DNA from 2 places in the Chitinophaga niabensis genome. Region 2 is predicted to be linked to the other one. Evidence: riboswitches for the same ligand, from Rfam matches in the RefSeq annotation. Region 2 holds a riboswitch; the other holds the start of a gene.
What was found. A riboswitch is a leader RNA that binds a small molecule or an ion and turns the genes downstream of it on or off. The one in region 2 is predicted to bind cobalamin.
Positions count from the first base shown of each region.

Region 1 (9,637 bases), 940 kb from region 2:
TAAGCGCCGCCAAATAAGGCCATGGCTCCTACAGGAGAAAAATTGGAGAAGGGGGTGATCTCACCTGCTGCGGTGATCCGCAGTACACCTGCTACTACGATGAATAATAACAGCACTAAAAAGCGGGGCTGTAAGTTTTTAATTGACATGACGGGTATAGTATTTAGATATTACAAACTGAAAGATATTCCGGCCTGCATGTTAAAGCCTTGCACGGAGTATCCGTAAATTTCCCAATATTTTTTGTTATTGGTGATATTATTTGCATTAAAAAATAAACGGCCATTGTCAGAGAAGCGGTATTCTGCATACATATCCCAGATGGTGTAGGCTTTCAGCTCAACATTCTGAGAAGGATTTGGCCATGGCGGAAAGTACAGATCGTTCCTGGTACCTACCTGGCGGATATTGGTGCTTACTAATACTTTCGGTAATACCTGGTAAGCAATGTTCAAACCACCACTGTGGTTAGGACGGCGTACGAGGTTATTGTAGGTGGTATCTTTTGTACCGGCCCTGGTAGTTACCTGTCCTTCCACATAAGCGTAGAATACTTTCACATCCAGGCCTTTTGCAGGATGTACAGCCAGTTCCACTTCTATTCCTTTATCGTTCTGCTTGTTAAAGTTCATGTACTTGTTGCCGATGTAGGCGATCACATCTTTAATATCACGTTTGAATCCTACTACGCGGAGATCCAGTTTATCTTTTATGAGGAAGGTCTGGAAGCCGGCTTCGTAGCTGGTGGCTTTTTCTGCTTTCAGGTTCTCATCTCCGTAAGAAGCATAGAGCGCAGTTAAAGTAGGTGCCTTGAATCCGGAAGAGATGTTCACAAACAGTTTCAGCTTATCAGACACCAGGTAAGAAGGGTTGAGGCTGTAAGTGAAGTTGTTGCCGAACTTGGAATGCAGGGTATAACGGCCGCCAGCTTCAAAGCTGAAGCCATGCAGGTTTTTAATGAATACAGACACGTAAGGGCTGGTGTTGAATAGCGAGCGTGCACTGAATTTGTTGACAAGGAAATTAACTGTGTCTATCAGTTCCGCTTTACGATATTCCACTCCTGCCAGTACCTGGAACCAGTCATTGATGCTATAGTGACCATACACATCCGCGAAGTAAGAACGGCCGTCCAGGGGAAGTACTCCCCACTGGCTTTCATCCACGCGTGTTACTTTCTGGTAGCCGAAATTGGCGCGTATTTCTCCTTTACCGTTCAGGTCATAGATACCACGGATACCGGTATGGATGAGATCTGATTTGTTAGTGTTCTTCAGGGCATCCACAAATGGGCCGCCATCGTAAGAGCTTTTGTAATCAGAGTATACGAAGAAGGGTTGCAGTTTCAGCTGTTCTGTAGCCTGGATGCCGAGGTTTACCATCACGGCATTCTGTTTGTAACCATCCTTGTCGAATTGCGGATTGGTCACCGTATCATGCGGTGCGGCTTCAGAGATACCATCTGTTTCAAAGTGGGTGAAGCTCACGTTGTAGTCAACATTCTCCTGGTGGCCGCGCAGACCAACTGTTCCTTTCAGGCTGCGGTTGCTGCCCCAGGTAAGGTTGCCGAAACCACTGATGGGTTTTACGCCGCCTTTTTTAGTGATGATGTTGATCACACCGGCGATGGCATCTGCACCATACAATGTAGATTGTGTGCCGCGCAGGATCTCAATTCTTTCGATGAGGTCTACCGGCATAAAGCGGAGGTCGATGGCATTACCGGTAAGGCCGGTAGCATCTGCAGCGGGGATACCATCTAAGAGGATAGTGGTATATTGAGAAGTGGCACCGCGGAAATACAGTTCTTTGTTTTTACCGGGGTTGGAACCTACGCCATTGATCACGATGCCGGCTTGTTCATTCAGTACATCACTTACAGAGCGGCCGATGTTCCTTTCAATTTGTTCACGGCCAATAACGGTGAGCACCTTACCGGTTTCACTTTGTTTTTTGGCGAATTTGGTAGCAGTAACTACTACGGTGTTGAGTTGCGATACGCGCGAAGAATCCTGCGCGAAGCCAGCGTGGCCCATTGCCAGCATGGCAATTGCGATTGGTGTGTAGATGTTTTTTTTCATGTAATTGTTTTAATTACACGCAAGGGAGATACTGAAAAGTATAGAATGCCGTTTCGAACAGGCAATTACACCCTCCGCTTTTCACCCGAAAGCGCGGACTGATAAAATGGGTATACGGCAGGTCTTCTGGCTTTCCTGCTTTCCGGATTGACCTTCCCTCCCGTTATGAGAAGTGGTTGAAGCGTCCGAAAAACATTCCTTATGGAGAAAGATAAGGAAGCAGGATCACAGCTACGGGGATAGCTCCGGAATTGAACCGGATTCCCTATTAATGCCTGATAGAAGAAGGATATCTTCTAAGGGCAACCGTTTACCGGGGGCAAACCTACGATATTTTGTAATATCTTGTAGATATGAGTATTAAACCTAAGCTGGGGCCCTTTGACCTGACGATGATAGTGGTGGGATTAGTGATTGGTATGGGCATCTTCAAAACCCCTGTGAGCGTGGCCCGGGAAACCGGTACGCCAACATTGTTCTATGCTGTATGGGCATTGGCAGGACTTGTTTCCTTATGCGGGGCGCTTACTTATGCAGAGATCGGTTCCCGTTATCCTGTTGCAGGGGGCTTTTATAAAGTATGCTCCTATGGTTACCATCCTGCTTATTCTTTTATGATCAACTGGACGCTGGTGATCTCTAATGCGGCTTCCATTGCAGCTGTTTGTATTGTTGGGGCGGAATATATAGGGCCAGTGCTTTTACCCGAAACCGTTCAACATGAAGGAGGGCGGAAAGCCATTGCCATCGGGGCTGTGCTATTCCTGTATGTGATCAATATGATGGGCATCCGTATGAGTGCCAACTGGCAGAATATACTTACGGTGGTGAAGATAGGGATGGTATTACTGCTTTGTTTAACCGTATTCAGCAATCATGTGGCCCCGCCCAGTACAGCTACCACCACCAGCAGCCATGGCTGGTTTTATATTTTTGGTGCTGCCCTGGTACCGGTATTCTTTACCTATGGCGGTTATCAGCAGACCATCAACTTTGGAAGTGATGTACGGGAGCCGGCTAAAAATACACCCAGGGCTATTTTCATTGGCATCAGCATTATCCTTTTCTTATACCTGACGGTGAACTATGCTTATGTGAAAGTGATAGGTTTTGAGCAGCTGAAAACAACAGATGCCCTGGCAGCCCGTATGGCAGGCGTATTTTTTGGAGAGAACGGATTTAAGATCACCTCTATTTTATTGTTCTTATCCGTGCTGGGGTATTCTAACGTGAACCTCATTTCCAATCCCCGCATGTATTACGCCATGGCGGAAGACGGGGTATTACCTTCGGTCTTTAAAAGGGTGAACAGCAAAACGCAGGTGCAGGAAGTGGCCCTTACCACCTTTACTGTATTGATCATAGGGCTGCTGTATTTCCTGAGCAATTTTGACAAGATCATCCAGTACGTAATGCTGTTTGATTCCATCGGCCTGGCTTCTGCGGCGGCCACTATATTTATCCTGAGGAAGAAAACGGCGCACCTGGACAATACAGGTATCTATAAAATGCGTTTATACCCCTGGTTACCGGTATTTTTTATTGGAACTTATCTCTTTGTAACAGTCAATATCTTTATAAGTGACTGGCAGCAGGCCCTTAGTGGAATGTTCTGGTTCGTAGCGGGCCTGCCGATCTACTTTTTTATGAAAAGAGCCGTACGCCGGACCGTCACGGAGAAATGAAGTTTATGTACTTTGCGTCTTTTTTGGATAGTGCAAAGGGAATACAACTGACTATGGATCTATCGTTTATTATCAATGAATTGGGGGAAGACAGAGAGCAATATTTTAATGCCATTGCTCCTCCAATTATGCAAAGCAGCAATTTTGCGTTCGAGACAGTCGCAGCTATGAGAGACCTGCTGCTGGATGAGTACAAGGGTTTCCTGTACTCCCGGGGGCATAATCCAACCATTGACATCCTTCGGCAGAAGCTGGCCGCATTGGATGGAGCGGAGGATGCGCTTGTATTTGGAAGCGGCGCCGCAGCTATTTTTACGGGGGTACTTTCTGTTGTGCAACAGGGGGACCATGTGATCTGTGTACGCGACCCTTACAATTGGGCAAGACAACTATTTGAGATCATCCTGCCGAAATTCGGGGTGGAAACCACTTTTGTGGACGGAACGGACACCGCCAATTTTGAAAAGGCGATCCGGCCCAATACCCGTCTCATTTACCTGGAATCTCCCAACTCCTTTACGTTTGAGTTACAGGATATAAAGGCCGTAGCCCAATTAGGTCGCAGCCGGAATATCACCACCATGATCGATAACAGTTACTGTACACCTTTGTACCAGCAACCGCATCTGATGGGGATAGATCTCTGCCTGCAATCTGCTACCAAATTCATCAGTGGTCATAGTGATACCATGGCGGGTGTATTGACCGGTTCCCAGGAAAAGATCCGCCGGATCTTTGTATCTGAATACCTGAATATCGGCAGTGGTATTGCGCCTTTTAATGCATGGCTTTTACTGAGAGGGTTGCGTACCCTGGAGATCAGGCTGCAACGCAGTGCGGATAGTACCCGGCAGGTATTGGCATGGCTGAAAAAACATCCCCTGATCCATAAAGTATTCTTTCCGCTGGACCCGGATTTTCCGCAGTTTGAACTGGCTTCCAGCCAGATGAAGGGAGCAGCGGGGTTGCTGACCATTCAATTAAAAGTGGAACGCCGGGAGCAGGTGGAATTGTTCTGCAATTCCCTGAAACATTTTCTCATGGCTGTTTCCTGGGGTGGGCATGAGTCTTTGGCTTTCCCTGCCTGTGCTTCCCTGGAGGCGGATAGTTTTGATCCTAAGGAGCCGAAACATAAGATGGTGCGGTTGTATATAGGGCTGGAGGACCCGGGATATTTAATTAAAGACCTGGAGCAGGCTTTAAATAAGATCTAGATATAGGCGGCCGGAGTTCCGGCCTGCAAGCATAAAAAATCCCGGTAAGCATGGCCTACCGGGATTTCTTTTATAAAGGAATTTATCATCAACCAGGCATCCGGCTGATGTATTTGTCCATTTCTTTAATCTGACTTTTGATCTGCTCGGTAGTAGGCTTCTGCTCTTTTGCACGGCGGAAATACTCTTTGGCAGCTTTAAAATCCCGGCGACCCATAGAAATAGAGCAGAGCTGCAATAAAGCGGCGGCGGTATTTTCTTTGTCTGGCAGGCCCAGCTTGAGGGCTTTACGCAGGTTTTCGCTGGCTGTTTTGGTATCATTCTTCTGAGAAGCGATGATGCCCAGTTGGAAATACTGCATGCCTTCATGTTCCCTGGTAGGACTGCCGGATTTGATACTGGCCCTTACGGCAGATTCCGCTTTGTCCAGATCTTCATTCTGCATGGCCAGGTTACTTTGCATCAGGTAATACCCGGAACGGATGGGTTTGTACAGCAGTTTCGGGAACTGGATACTATTCAGGATGCGCATGGCTCCATCCACATCTCCAGCCTCCACAGCTTCCTGTACCAGGCGCATAGGCCCAAACAGGAAATGCGTAACGATACAAACAACGGCTATCAGCAATACAATAGCAGCTTCCCACCAGCCAAAAGCAAGGCCCAGCGCAATACCCCCTATCAAAAGCAGGATGCCCAGGGGTAAACGATATTTGATAAATAAATTAAATGCTTTCATAATTCTTTCAACGAGGGGCAAAGATACAATAACTAAAAAGGAAAAAGCAGGACAAAATTGCCCTGCTTTTCCCTTTTTTAAGCCGGTTTCCCGTTAATTATTTCCTTGTAAAAGAATATACGATATAAGCGGTTTTGCCATCATAAGTAACCGGTGCGCGCCATACCATGGAGGTATTGTTAACAGAAGTCAGTTCCACCCGGTACCCGTCTGAGATATTTTTGGCTTTCACCCCTTCCAGCAGTTCCTTGAACTGGATCATCACCACGCCGCCCTGGTTGAGGGTAGACCATACGATGTTCTGGGAAACGGGTGTACAGCCATTAGCAGAAGAAGTGGTAGCGAAACTGCCGTATTTATTGGATGGCAGGTTCCAGTCACTGCCCTCGAGGCATTTGGGTGGAATATTGGAAAAAACAGTGGTCACCTTGGCCGTGGAAGGCAAACCGTCATAACTTACATTGTTCAGCGTCCATTTTCCTTTTGCGTCTTTGCCCATACTGGCGGCAGTTGGGGTACCCTGCTGTGAAGCACAGGCACTCAGCAGCAGGGAGGCTGCTCCAAATACTGTAAAGAGGCGGATCAATTGCTTTGTCATTTTTTGGATGTTTTGATGCATAGGTAACAAAAAACCGGCCAAAAGTGTTGTAAAAAAATATGGGCACACGCGTGGTGTGCCCTTTTTGCTTTTTTGGGGCTACGAACAAATGTTTTTGGGGATAAACATTACAAGGAATAAATGTTTCCGGGGCTAATTAGCATATGAATAAAAAACAGTGTACCTGGCCAATACATTATTATCCGGGTTGCGGGAGATCGTTTCTCTTTTCAGGGGGTATCCTTTTGCATCATATTCATAAGTGTATTCCGTTGTCCATTCAATATTCCCCCATCCATCATAATGAATTTCTTTCTCTACACATCGGGGCAGCCCCTTTGTGTATTTTTGTTGTATGATACCCTCTAACGGATCCGGATGATCACTGTAACGGGCATATTCGATCGTTCCCTGAAGATCCGGCCCGAGGTATGTATCTATCTTATGAACATTTCCTTTTGCATCATAGTCGTACGTTCTTTTCTGCTGCGGTACCCATTGGCCATTTTCCCGGTGATATGTTTGTTCTTCATCCAGCTTGCCGTTCCGGTAGCTGTATGTTACATAGTTTGTTACCCCATCGTTGACATCGCTGATCTCCATTTTTTTCAGGGTATCTCCTGCATAGAAGTATTCAGAGAACTCTGCGTTGTAATGGATTATTTTATGCAGGCGGTTGTTCTTGTATGTATACTCCTGGTGAGCAGTGTCTCCATAACCACGGTAATAGAAAAACCTGATCACCTGGCCTTGCGCGTCATACTGGAATTTATCAACCTTGTTGTTATCCGCTGCTGCCACTCTCAGCAATAACCTATTGTTATTTGGCTGCAAGGGTTTGGGGTCCTTCCTGCAAGAAATGATCATGGCGATGCATAGCACTGCCACAAGGGGGGTGTTAAAAAGCATGTCATTAGGTTTCCGTTGCTGTAAAATTGCAACAGTTGGGGGTAGCATACAATCACATATCGATGTGGTTTACAACGAACGTGTGAGGATGAGTGGTTGTAACTAGATGGGAATGTGAAAACCAGATCGGTGTTTAAAAGCCTTGACTATGGTTTTTGAAGCATGTTGCTTACACCAGCTTGTCCCTGAAGGCCTTGGCTACAGCTTCCGATTTTGAGTTAACATGTAATTTCTCGTAGATCTTTTTAATATGTGAGCGTACGGTATCTATAGAAATGAAGATCTCTCCCGCGATCATTTTATAACTGTAACCATTTACCAGTAATTGCAGCACTTCTTTTTCCCGCTCTGAAAGATGATAGGTATCATTCTTGTCAGAAGGCTGGCGGGCAAAGAGATGTAATACCTGCCGGGCGATAGAAGAGGTCATGGGGGCACCGCCTTCATATACTTCGTGTATGTATTCCAGTAATTTTTCGGGGGATGTTTTTTTCAGGAGGTATCCATCTGCACCCGCTTTGATGGCATCAAAAACATGCTGGTTATCATCAAACACCGTGAGCATGAGAATGGGAAGATCGGGGTATTGTGAACGGATGATCCGTAGGCCCTGAATGCCATTGGTACCCGGCATATCGATGTCCATTAATATTACGTCAGGAAGCAGCTCTTGCGTTTGTTGCAGAATATGGTCGCAGTTCTTGAATGCGCCGCATACTATAAAGTCGTTTGCTCCATCGATCAGTAATGTTAAGTTCTCTCGCAGTTTGGTGTTATCCTCGTATAACACAATTCGAATCATGGTAATGGAATGTTCGGTAAAGGTAACATGCCTGACCGGTTCTGCCAACCACATGGTTATGTGGTTGGGAACATGAGCGTGATCACGGTGCCTTTTCCGGGTTGTGACTGAATATTAAGATGGCCTTTCATGCGGTGTGCCCTGCGTTGCATATTCATCAATCCATCTCCTTCATTTGCATCATTCACATCAAAGCCTACGCCGTTATCCTGTACACGTAGTACCAGTTTGCCTTTGCGTAACTGAATGCGGATGTCTACAAAAGTACATTGGGCATATTTGGCGATATTGGTGATGGTTTCTTTATAGATCATGAAGAAGTCGTGCCGGCTTTCCAGTTGCAGCCTGCGGTTGAAGATCTTATCATCGATGGAAAATGTGAATGCTATCTGCCGGCCTTCCAGTACACCTGTTGTGAATTCACGCATCCTGGCAATCACTCTTTGCAGGTTATCGTTCATGGGGTTGATGCTCCACACAATATCGTCCATGCTTTCCATCATGCGGGTGGTACTGTCGCCGATCTTCACCAGGAATTCCTGTGTTTTACTGAGGTCTGCCAGGGCTGCGTTCCTCCTGGCCATGGCACTCATGATATTAATGGAAGTGAGCGTGGAGCCCATATCATCATGTAAGTCCCGTGCAATGCGACGCCTTACTTTTTCGGTGGACATGATACGATTCACACGGATGCGGTGAATGAGATAAATGATGCCGGCGATGAGTAATATGATCAGCCCGTAAAACCATCCTTTCTGCCAGATAGGCGAAGCCAGTACAATACGGATGGAAGTGATGTGCTGGCTTTGCATGCCTTCTCCGTTCTCGCAATATACCTGGAAGGTATAAGTGCCGGGAGCAAGATTGGTGTAGGTCACATACCTGCGGTTGCCTGCTTTTACCCAGCCATTGTCTATTCCTTCTAAACGGTAAGAATAACTGAGATTATCCTGTTCGAGATAGGCGAGGGAAATATAACCGATGGTGAAATTGCAATCCTGGTACCGCAGGTTTATTTCGGGATCAGCATTCTCCATCATGGGCTGATAAGGCGTCACCAGGTCCCCGTCTGTTTTAAAATAATGGATGCGTACATCAGGAGGCGGAACAGGGTCCTGCAGGCTATCCGGTTCAAAGAAGATAATGTTTTTGGTACTGCCCAACACTACGCGGCCATCCCGCAGTTTGTAACTGGCGGGGGATTCAAAGGTTTCATCTGCAATCCCGTATTTCCTGCCGTAGTGCACTACTTTGCGTTTGGTGAGATTAGCTTTGCCTGCGCTGAAGTTTGTAGTGAACAGGATGTTCTGATCATTGAGGGGCTGCACATTGGTGATGGCGCCAACGGGCAATCCATCTTCCTGCGTAATAGTTGAAAGCACTTTATCCTTTTTCGTATCCAGCAGTACGATGCCGCCTGCTGCGATCAGGAGTTTGTGATCTCCCATGGGGAAGATGTTGCGGATATCGCTGGTGGGTAAGAGGTGAGCGCGTTCATCAGCTGCATAACGTTGCATTACATGGCCGGCGGTATCCATTTTCAACAGGCCATTGTACATGGTACCTACCCAGATGAAATTATCCTCGTCTGCATAAATATCCTGAATAT
Region 1 covers NZ_CP154260.1:5,677,342-5,686,978, reverse strand. Annotated here, with positions in the region: gene AAHN97_RS22575 (DUF6580 family putative transport protein) at 1-149, opposite strand, end outside; gene AAHN97_RS22570 (TonB-dependent receptor plug domain-containing protein) at 171-2,081, opposite strand; cobalamin riboswitch at 2,181-2,407, opposite strand; gene AAHN97_RS22565 (APC family permease) at 2,435-3,766, shown strand; gene AAHN97_RS22560 (trans-sulfuration enzyme family protein) at 3,820-4,980, shown strand; gene AAHN97_RS22555 (tetratricopeptide repeat protein) at 5,069-5,719, opposite strand; gene AAHN97_RS22550 (hypothetical protein) at 5,817-6,317, opposite strand; gene AAHN97_RS22545 (hypothetical protein) at 6,471-7,226, opposite strand; gene AAHN97_RS22540 (response regulator transcription factor) at 7,396-8,028, opposite strand; gene AAHN97_RS22535 (sensor histidine kinase) at 8,085-9,637, opposite strand, start outside.
Region 1: it holds a riboswitch for cobalamin, as region 2 does, so the genes downstream of both, AAHN97_RS22570 (TonB-dependent receptor plug domain-containing protein) here and metE (5-methyltetrahydropteroyltriglutamate--homocysteine S-methyltransferase) in region 2, are expected to answer to the same signal.

Region 2 (9,637 bases):
AGACTTAACTCATCGTTATCAATCTGGTATTGTGTGATCATCTTTTGCCTTTCCAGGGCAATTTGTGCCAGTTCCCGTAAAGAAGCATCCAGTCTTCCTTCAATTTTATACTGGCCGAAAGTAGTAGCAATGATCACATTATCAATAGTATTGAAGAGGAACACTTCATTGCCGTGTATCTTAATGATCTGGTTCTTATCTGTGAGCCGCAGGTGTTGTGTATCCATTCCCAATGCTCCTTCTATCACGTCTTTCAGGAAATTTTCGGGGTCCTTCAGATGGCCATACTCCTCGTACCAGTCCTGCAGCCTGAATAAAGTATCTGCCCCGTCATCATTTCCGAAGGGAGAAAATTCATCCATACAATCATAATAGAAATCCTCCTGTAGAATTTTAACGAAAGCAGGATGGGAGGTTTCCCTGGCAGGCCCTGCTCCTTCGGGATCATCAAAATAAAATTCAGGCATGGGTGGTTATTTAGTTGAACAGTTAAAGGTAAATATTGCGGCCTGTTCAACAAAATAAAACAGGCATCAACGTTTGCATTGCTGCAGTAACCATTTCACAAGGTCTTTTACTGCGGCAGGATTCTCATAGTCCGCTGGGATGCGTTTTCCATCTACATATTCATTATACAACCAGGGATCGCCTACTGCAAACACGGTTCCTTTTCCTACTTTGGAAACTGCCATGATCACATCATCGCTCATTGTTACGGAAGCTTTTGCAGGCGGTTTCACTTCCAGTATGCTTATCTCTTTGAGGTAGGCCTTTTTAATGGAAGGAAAGATGGGATGATTAGCTGGGATCAGCACGGCGCCTGTCGGGAAATCTTTTCCTTTTACCATGTTCCGGCTGCGGTCTGTAAACGTGATCCCGAATTTTTGGGAGAGTTTGCTGAACTGGTGAAGTTCTGCATTGGCGCTATCGTTTCCCATCATTACCAGTACGCCGCCATTTTCTACCCATTTATAAATAGCGTCTATGTGTGTTTGTGTTACCAGGTTAGGGCTGGGATTTTCTTTTGCATTGTCTGCATCCACAATGATATAGATGGCGGCTTTTTTCAGGTTGGCCGCGGTGGGGGCTTCATATAAAGTAGCCGTATCCGCACCATTGTTAAGGAATTCCTGCCCGAACATGGAAAATCCGCTTTGCGGGGTTTCGCTCCATTTGTAGTGCCAGGAATAGGTTTTGCCGGTGGAGTCCTTCTTCTGTTCGTTATTAAAATAGCTGTCCAGCAGCACCGTTTGTGCGGAAACGTGAAATGTGGCCATCACGAGGATGGCGGAGAGCAGTGTTTTCATCTTGTAGCTAATTTACTATGCTTTGACGTCATTTGCAACCGTTTGCATACGGCGTGGTGAACAATACTGTTAATTAAATTGTAGATTGAAGAACTAAAACAAACCCTTTTATGGAAATAAAATCATCCACAAAGTATTTTGCAGAATTGGTAGGTACGTTCTCCCTTGTATTATTTGGCTGCGGCGCTGCCGTGGTATCAGGTATTTCCACTACCGGCCCGGCAGGGATTGGTTTACTGGGTATTGCGATCGCCTTTGGTGTATCCGTTGTGGTGATGGCTTATGCCATAGGCGGCATCTCCGGCTGCCACATTAACCCTGCTATTACCATTGCCATGCTTACGGCGGGTAAGATCAAAGCGGGAGAGGCTTTGGGTTACATCATCTCACAATTCATCGGTGCTACCATTGCTGCAGGCGTGCTGTATTGCATCCAGAAAGGATTGCCCGGATGGACACCGGGAGAATGGGCTTTAGGTTCCAATGGCTGGGGACCCGGTTACCTGGCAGAATATAATATTGCTTCTGCCTTCCTGGCTGAGGCGGTGCTCACTTTCCTGTTCCTCTTTGTGATCTTTGGCACTACCTCTAAATGGGGGAATGGTACCATGGCCGGGCTGGCTATTGGGTTTACCCTTGTGCTGATCCACCTGGTGGCTATTCCTATCACGGGAACTTCTGTAAACCCTGCCCGGAGCTTCGGGCCGGCTATTTTTGCTGGCGGAAAAGCCCTGGAACAACTCTGGTTATTTATCGTTGCCCCGGTTGTTGGGGGAATTGCAGCTGCGATTGTATGGCGGGTGTTGGAGAAGAAGTAAGCCTCCGGTGCTGGGAAAAATCATTCTCTGTTAAAAAAAAGTCTCCCATGCCGGAAAACAAATGCCTTCCCACGCTGAAAAAGAAATAAACAAAAAGCCTCCCTGCACCGGGAGGCTTTTTTAGTTTTTATAAGGATGGTTGTTTTTCCTGTAAAAGGCTCCTCGCCTCTTTCGCCGCAGCCACCATATTCTCCAGTGCGGCTTTGGTTTCCGGCCATTTGCGTGTTTTCAGTCCGCAATCCGGGTTCACCCAAAGGTTCCGCACAGGCAGTAACACGGCCGCTTTTTGCAGGAGGCTCACCATTTCTTCTGTAGCCGGTACCCTTGGTGAGTGAATATCATACACACCCGGCCCTATCTCATTTGGATAATGGAATCCTGCAAAGGCTTCCAGCAGCTCCATTTGTGAACGGGAGGTTTCTATAGTGATCACATCTGCATCCATCGCTGCAATATGTTCAATGATATCATTGAACTCACTGTAACACATATGCGTGTGGATCTGTGTATCGTCCTTCACTCCGCAGGATGCTACCCTGAAGGCTTTCACCGCCCAGTGCAGGTATTGCCCGCGGTCATCTTTCCTTAAAGGCAATCCTTCCCGGATAGCCGGTTCATCAATCTGTATAACACCAATTCCGGCTTTCTCCAATGCCTGTACTTCTTCCCGGATGGCTAATGCAATCTGGTTGGTAGTGACAGAACGGGGTTGATCGTCCCGTACAAAAGACCATTGCAGGATGGTAACCGGCCCTGTGAGCATCGCTTTCATGGGAAGATGTGTTTGCGCCTGTGCGTATTTCGTCCATCTAACGGTCATGTCTTTTGGCCGGCTTACATCGCCATAGATCACCGGAGGTTTTACACAACGGCTACCATAACTCTGCACCCATCCATTACGGGTGAAAGTGAAACCATCCAGCATTTCGCCAAAATATTCCACCATGTCGTTCCGCTCGAACTCTCCATGCACCAGTACATCCAGTCCTATCTCTTCCTGCCAGCGTATAGCCGTAAGGGTGGCAGCTTCAATAGCTGTATCATATTGCTGCTGCGTGATGTCTCCTTTGCGCAGTTGTGCACGCAACTGGCGGATATCGTCTGTTTGCGGGAAAGAACCAATGGTAGTGGTAGGGAATAAAGGAAGATGGAATCTTTCCTCCTGCACCTTCTGCCTTTGCGGGAAAGGGCTTTGCCTGCTCGCATCTGCATTGGTGATAGCAGCCGTGCGTTGTTTCACTTCCTGTTTATGGATACGCGGAGACGCACTGCGCGATCGGATGGCTGCCTGGTTAGCTTTTAACAAAACATCATTACCTTTTAAGATAGCATGCAGTTCAAACACCTCCTGTAACTTCTGGCGTGCAAATGCCATCCATGACTTCATCTCCGGATCAAGGTCTGTTTCAAAGTCCAGGTCTGCCGGGGTATGCAGTAAAGAACAACCCGGTGCTATCATCACCCGTTCTTCTCCTAAAGCTGCTACTGCTTTTTTCAGGAAGTCCAATGATGTGGCATAATCATTCTTCCAGATGTTCCGGCCATCTACCACGCCCAATGATAAAGAGGTTTTAGGCGGCAGGGCAGCGAGTACTGCATCCAACTGATGTGGTGCACGGGTAAGGTCTATATGCAAACAACAAACCGGCAGATTAGCGGCCAGGACTGTGTTTTCTCTCAGGCCTTCAAAGTAAGTTGCTACCATGATCTTGAGCCCTTTGCATTGTTTGGCGATCTCCTGGTAAGCCTGTTTGAATGCATTGGTTTCTGCTTCCGTAAGGTCCATGGCCAGGAAAGGTTCATCCAGCTGCACCCATTCAGCGCCCTGTGCCTGTAACTTTTGCAGCACGCTGATGTATACAGGCAGCAACCTGTTCAGCAGGCTGATCCTGTGAAAACCGCTGCCCTTTTCCTTGCCAAGCAGGAGATAAGAAACGGGGCCGATCAATACGGGTTTAGGTGTATTGCCTGTATAATGGCGGGCACCATCAAATGCGCTGAACACTTTGCCGGAGAAAAGGCGGAACTCCTGCTTTGCGGTGAACTCGGGAACAATGTAATGGTAATTGGTATCGAACCACTTGGTCATTTCCATGGCTGTGATGTCCAGCCCATCCTTCTGGTAACCGCGGGCCATGGCAAAATAGAGGTCTATCTCCGTATTCTCTGCCACATCTGTTACCACAGGTGCGTAGCGGTCTGGTATGGCCCCCAGGAGCAGGGTCATATCCAATACCTGGTCATAAAAACTGAAATCATTACAGGGGATCAGGTCCATCCCTGCCTGCTGCTGGATAGCCCAGTGTTCTTCCTGCAGGCGTTTGGCGGTTGAAAATAGCTCGGGGCGACTGATGCGGCCCTGCCAGTACTGTTCGTTGGCTTTTTTGAGCTGACGTTGTGCTCCCATACGAGGGTAGCCAAGATTGTGTTTGAGCATACGCATAAACTTTTAAAACATTAATGTGAATTAATGTCCCTTACGGTTTCTGGTATGCTTTCAGGACTTGTGAGAGGTAAGAAATGAAAAGACACGTCAGGGCATGCCCTTCCGTTCCCGACTACTGCTTCAATTCGCGAAAGCATTTGTCTTACACAGCACGGCAAGTATCCTGGCTTGTAACATTACTGCCGTTCTTCTCACTCGTCTATTCAGGTTAGAGCAATGAACATGATTGGCAGTAACAGGTAGCGTTACTTACAGTTGCGCGACAGCCCGTGATTTGCACACGGTTCCAAATTAAAAGCGACTTTCATCGCCTACCGCACTGTGGAAAGAAAGAATAAGTAAAGAACTCAGGAGCAAATATAGGAAGGTGCAGAATATTTTCCTATACTTTGTTAAGCGGCAGTTAAATGACTTGTTTTTAAATTGATTCCGGTTAATGAGCGTTAACATACTGGAATGCAATAATTTTTGGCACAGTATTCGCAAATATGATTGCAGCTAAATGCATTTTGCTAAGTAGTTTTAACCATAACTAACCGGAAACCGAAGGCCCTCGCCACCATAGAGTAACTGTATACCTATATTGCCCGTTGAACCGCGAGCAAAAAACAACGGAACCGTATACACGCTACATCAGAGAAAAAAACAAAAACTTTCATTGGAAGCAGCATGGATTGCGCCGCTGGCTACACAGCAGCAGGGCATCGTACGTCCTATGCAGCCTCGTTAACTTATGTGTATCGTATATGAAAAAGATACTGGTTATTGAAGATGACCTGCTGATGATCCGTGTACTGGAGCTAATACTGAAGAGAGAAGGATTCGACACAGAGCTGGCATTAAATGGCAAAGAAGCTATTCTTAATCTTGTTTTGAATGATTATGATCTTGTATTGATCGATCTCAAACTACCATTTGAAGACCTGAGGGAAATGGCCGACCAGATCCGCAGGAGCCAGGAAGCAAGGCCCTTTCCTATTATGGTGATCATTCTCGGTGCCTTCATGCAGAGCGCTATTTCAGACTGGTTTGGCCTGGAAGCAGCTGAATTCATCACCAAACCTTTTTCACCACAAGATCTGGCAAAAAAAGTGAACCGCCTCCTGAATGTGAGGCGCCTGCAAGACTAGCCGGCCTTTTAATCTAACGTTTGTAACTCATTGGTCCGTTCCCCGGGTAATGACCCCGGTTATTTCCCGGGATAAATGGACAATCTGTTTATCAGCTCCTCCGTATCTTTATGCTTAAACCGCTACCGCATGGAGCCATTCTCCGTTACCATCAAAGAACAGTCTTATCTTGTAACACCTTATGCCAAAGGGTATTCCATTTCTTTTCACGTGACTGCGGAAAACAGTCATATTATTTTTGAACTGGATGAAGAAGATAACCTGCGGGCCCTTACCAGCGGGGATCCTGTGGATGCCGGCATTATTTCCGCACTGGCGGAAGCTATCACAAAACATTTTGCATAGTCCCAAAAATATTCGGTAGTTTTGCTAAAGAACTTAGCAAAAGACAAAATGATCGCCATTGTAGATTGTAACAATTTCTATGCGAGCTGTGAGCGGCTCTTCAACCCCAAGATCAAAACGAGGCCGGTGGTTGTATTGAGTAATAATGATGGATGCGTAGTAGCCCGGTCAGAGGAAGCCAAAGCCCTGGGCATCAAAATGGGAGAAGCCGCTTTTGCTATTGAAGACATGCTGGTGAAAAACAACGTAGCTGTTTATTCTTCCAATTATACCTTGTACGGCAGTGTTTCCAATCGTGTAATGAGCACGCTTGCCCGCTATTCCCCCAACATGGAAATATACAGTATAGATGAGGCCTTCCTGGATTTCTCCGGTATGAAAGATTTGTTTGCGCTTGCAGCAGATATCAAAAAAACCGTTGTACAGGAAGTGGGCATCCCTGTTTCTGTTGGGGTAGCTCCCAGCAAAACACTGGCAAAACTGGCCAACCGTTTCACCAAAAAACATTCCCGCGATATTGGTGTGCACGTACTGGATTCTCCCGAAAAAACAATCGCTGCACTGGCAGCCACACCGGTAGAAGATATCTGGGGTGTTGGTGCACAATATGCTGCCTTACTGCATAAACATAACATGCATACGGCATTGGATTTTTCCCGCGCGGCTGATGATTGGGTACGTAAAGAAATGTCTGTTACGGGCTTGCGGATGTTACGTGAATTACGGGGTATCCCTTCTATTGAATTGCAGGAAGAACCGCCGCCGAAGAAAGGCATGGGCGTATCCCGCTCTTTTGGAAAATTATTAACGGAGAAGAATGATATCAGGGAAGCACTGGCCAGTTACATGGCTATCTGCGGAGAAAGATTACGCCGCCAGAAAAGCTGTGCAAAACTGATCACCATATTCCTGCACACCAATAATTTCCGCACGCAGGATAAACAATATTACCGCTCCATCAATGTACAATTGCCCACTGCCACCAATAGCACAAAAGAACTGATCCATTACGCCATGCTGGGGCTGGACAGGATCTTCAAACCCGATTTCAATTTCAAAAAAGTAGGCGTGCTGGCGCAGGACCTTGTGCCGGAAGACCAGGTGCAGCAGAACCTTTTTTCTGAAGCTGATCTTGAAAGAGATGCCCGTTTAATGAAAGCACTGGATAACATCAACCAGCACTTTTCCAATAAACAATTGGTGCGGTTTGCCATCCAGGGAAATGGCATGAAGTGGAAACTGCGGCAGGAGAAATTATCTGCCTGTTTCACCACCCGCGTTCCTGAAATATTAAAAGCTAAAGCGTAGCACATGCATAATCCGCTCGCACTATTAGATAAGGTTGTACTCGATGGGCTCATCTCCGCGGGGCATGCTTATTTTGTGCGGCAGACCTATGCACGCGGAAATGATCCCCGCATGAAAGAAGTGCTGCTGCTTTCTCCCTACCTATCCAAAACAGCAGCACTGGCGCATTATGAAGCAATAGCCGAAGACCCGCGCAGGTACATTTACATTTTAGAAGAGCAGGAAAGGCTTTACCGTGCAGCAGCACAGCCACCCGGTTACCTGGTATATATAGCACTGCTGAACGAAAGAACATGGCAACCCTCTTATCAACTCGCTGCAAAGATCAGACGATATATCTCTTCAGAGACCGGCTGGAAACCGGAACGGAAGGATGAAGTGCAGGCCTCCCTCTTCATGCAGTTTGGAGAATTTTTTATTACATTGAAACTGAACCAGGAAGAAATTAAAGTACCCTTATCTGATATCGAAAAATTATAGCCCAATGTGTTACGATCTCTCTTTTTCTACCAGTATTGAATCAGTATATGATTATCTCCCGGAGCTGAAAGACCTTGGACAGCTGGATATGTATTTTGAGCCTACTTTTCACAAAGTGGCACAGGCTTATCCCAAGTGGCCTGTGGTGATCGCTGACAAAGGGCAGTTGAAACTCCTGAAATTTGAATGGGGTGTTATTCCCGGTTATATGAAAACACCGGAAGAAATAAAGAAAGGGCGTAAATGGATGGTGAATGCACGTTCTGAAAAAGTGCTGGATACAAAAGCTTACTGGAGCCGTATCCGTAAGAACCGTTGTCTTATTCCCGCCACCGGTTTCTTTGAACACCGGGAAATACCCGGTTGGAAAAATAAAGTGCCTTATTACATCAAGGTAAAAGATCGCAGCATGTTCTTCATTGCCGGGCTGTATGCTTACTCACATATTCCCCATCCTGAAACAGGAGAACTGCCGGGTACCTTTACCGTACTTACCCGCGATGCAAATGATATCATGAAGCGTATCCACAATGGAGGAGATAATGCAGGACGGATGCCGCTCATTCTTCCCATAGAACTGGAAAAGGAATGGCTGAATCCCAATCTAACGGATACGGATCTACAGAACATCCTGCAATACACGTTGCCTTCAGATAACCTTGAATACTGGCCGGTGAATTCTGTGAGAAAAGCAAAACCGGATGATGAAGGGGTTATTGAAAGGGCAGAGTATGAGGGCTTGCCTGCGTTATAAGAACAATAAAGCTGTGAATGGCAAGAGCATCAGGCTAGCTTGCACTGTAAAAATAAATATGCCTGGCTGCATTGCGATAACAACTTGCCTGCTGCTTAAAGCTGCAATCTGCTTATTAACTCACCTTCGCTACCATCCTTTCCTCTGTTACAAAACAGGGGGCATCTAAATATTTATCTACTACTTCATATAAGCGGTCGAACTCAACAGGTTTGATCAGGTATTCATTCACCCCTGCTTCCAACGCAGCTTCCTGTTGTTCGCGGAAAGCATCTGCAGAAATAGCAATCACCGGAATATGGCGCAGCGTGGGGTCTTCGCGGATCAGTTTCAATGCTTCACGTCCGGTCATTTTAGGCATATGCATATCCATAATGATCAGGTCCGGCATATGCGCACGGGTCATCGCTACGCCATCCAGCCCGTTATCTGCGATCATGATCTGAATGCCGATGTTAGAGAAGAACCGTTCCATGATCATCTGATTGGTCTGGTTATCCTCCATCAGTAAGATCCGTTTGCTGGAAGACAGTACGGAGAATTGCTTCTTGCCGGGAACAATCTCCTGCAGCTGCTGATTCTTTTCAATCTTCAATGGCAGCGTTACTGTAAAGGCAGTGCCTTCGCCCGGTTGACTCCAAACTTCTATTTCTCCACCCATCAGTTCTGCAATACGTTTGGAAATAGCCAGGCCGAGACCGGTTCCACCAAACTTGTGATAAATAGTTTTATCTGCCTGCTCAAATGGCTGGAAGATCAAAGCTTGTTTTTCTTTGGCAATACCTACTCCTTCATCCGCTACCCGGATGCACCATTGCAATGCATTCTTCTTAAAACAATAGAGTGTTACTTTTTTATTTGCAGGGGTGAACTTGATGGCATTTGCCAGCAGGTTATTCAGGATCTGCGAAAGATGTACACGGTCTCCCAGGATATGGGAAGGCAAGCCGTTATCGATCTGTAACTGCAGTCCCACATCCTTCAGCCTTGCGGCATTCTGGTAAATGGTCACCACGCTGCGCAGCCAATCCCGCAGGGCAAATGATTCC
Region 2 covers NZ_CP154260.1:6,616,631-6,626,267, reverse strand. Annotated here, with positions in the region: gene AAHN97_RS26685 (hypothetical protein) at 1-467, opposite strand, end outside; gene AAHN97_RS26680 (DUF4350 domain-containing protein) at 534-1,307, opposite strand; gene AAHN97_RS26675 (MIP family channel protein) at 1,418-2,125, shown strand; gene metE (5-methyltetrahydropteroyltriglutamate--homocysteine S-methyltransferase) at 2,253-4,562, opposite strand; cobalamin riboswitch at 4,708-4,905, opposite strand; gene AAHN97_RS26665 (response regulator) at 5,318-5,701, shown strand; gene AAHN97_RS26660 (hypothetical protein) at 5,831-6,046, shown strand; gene AAHN97_RS26655 (Y-family DNA polymerase) at 6,068-7,354, shown strand; gene AAHN97_RS26650 (hypothetical protein) at 7,358-7,834, shown strand; gene AAHN97_RS26645 (SOS response-associated peptidase) at 7,839-8,588, shown strand; gene AAHN97_RS26640 (ATP-binding protein) at 8,704-9,637, opposite strand, start outside.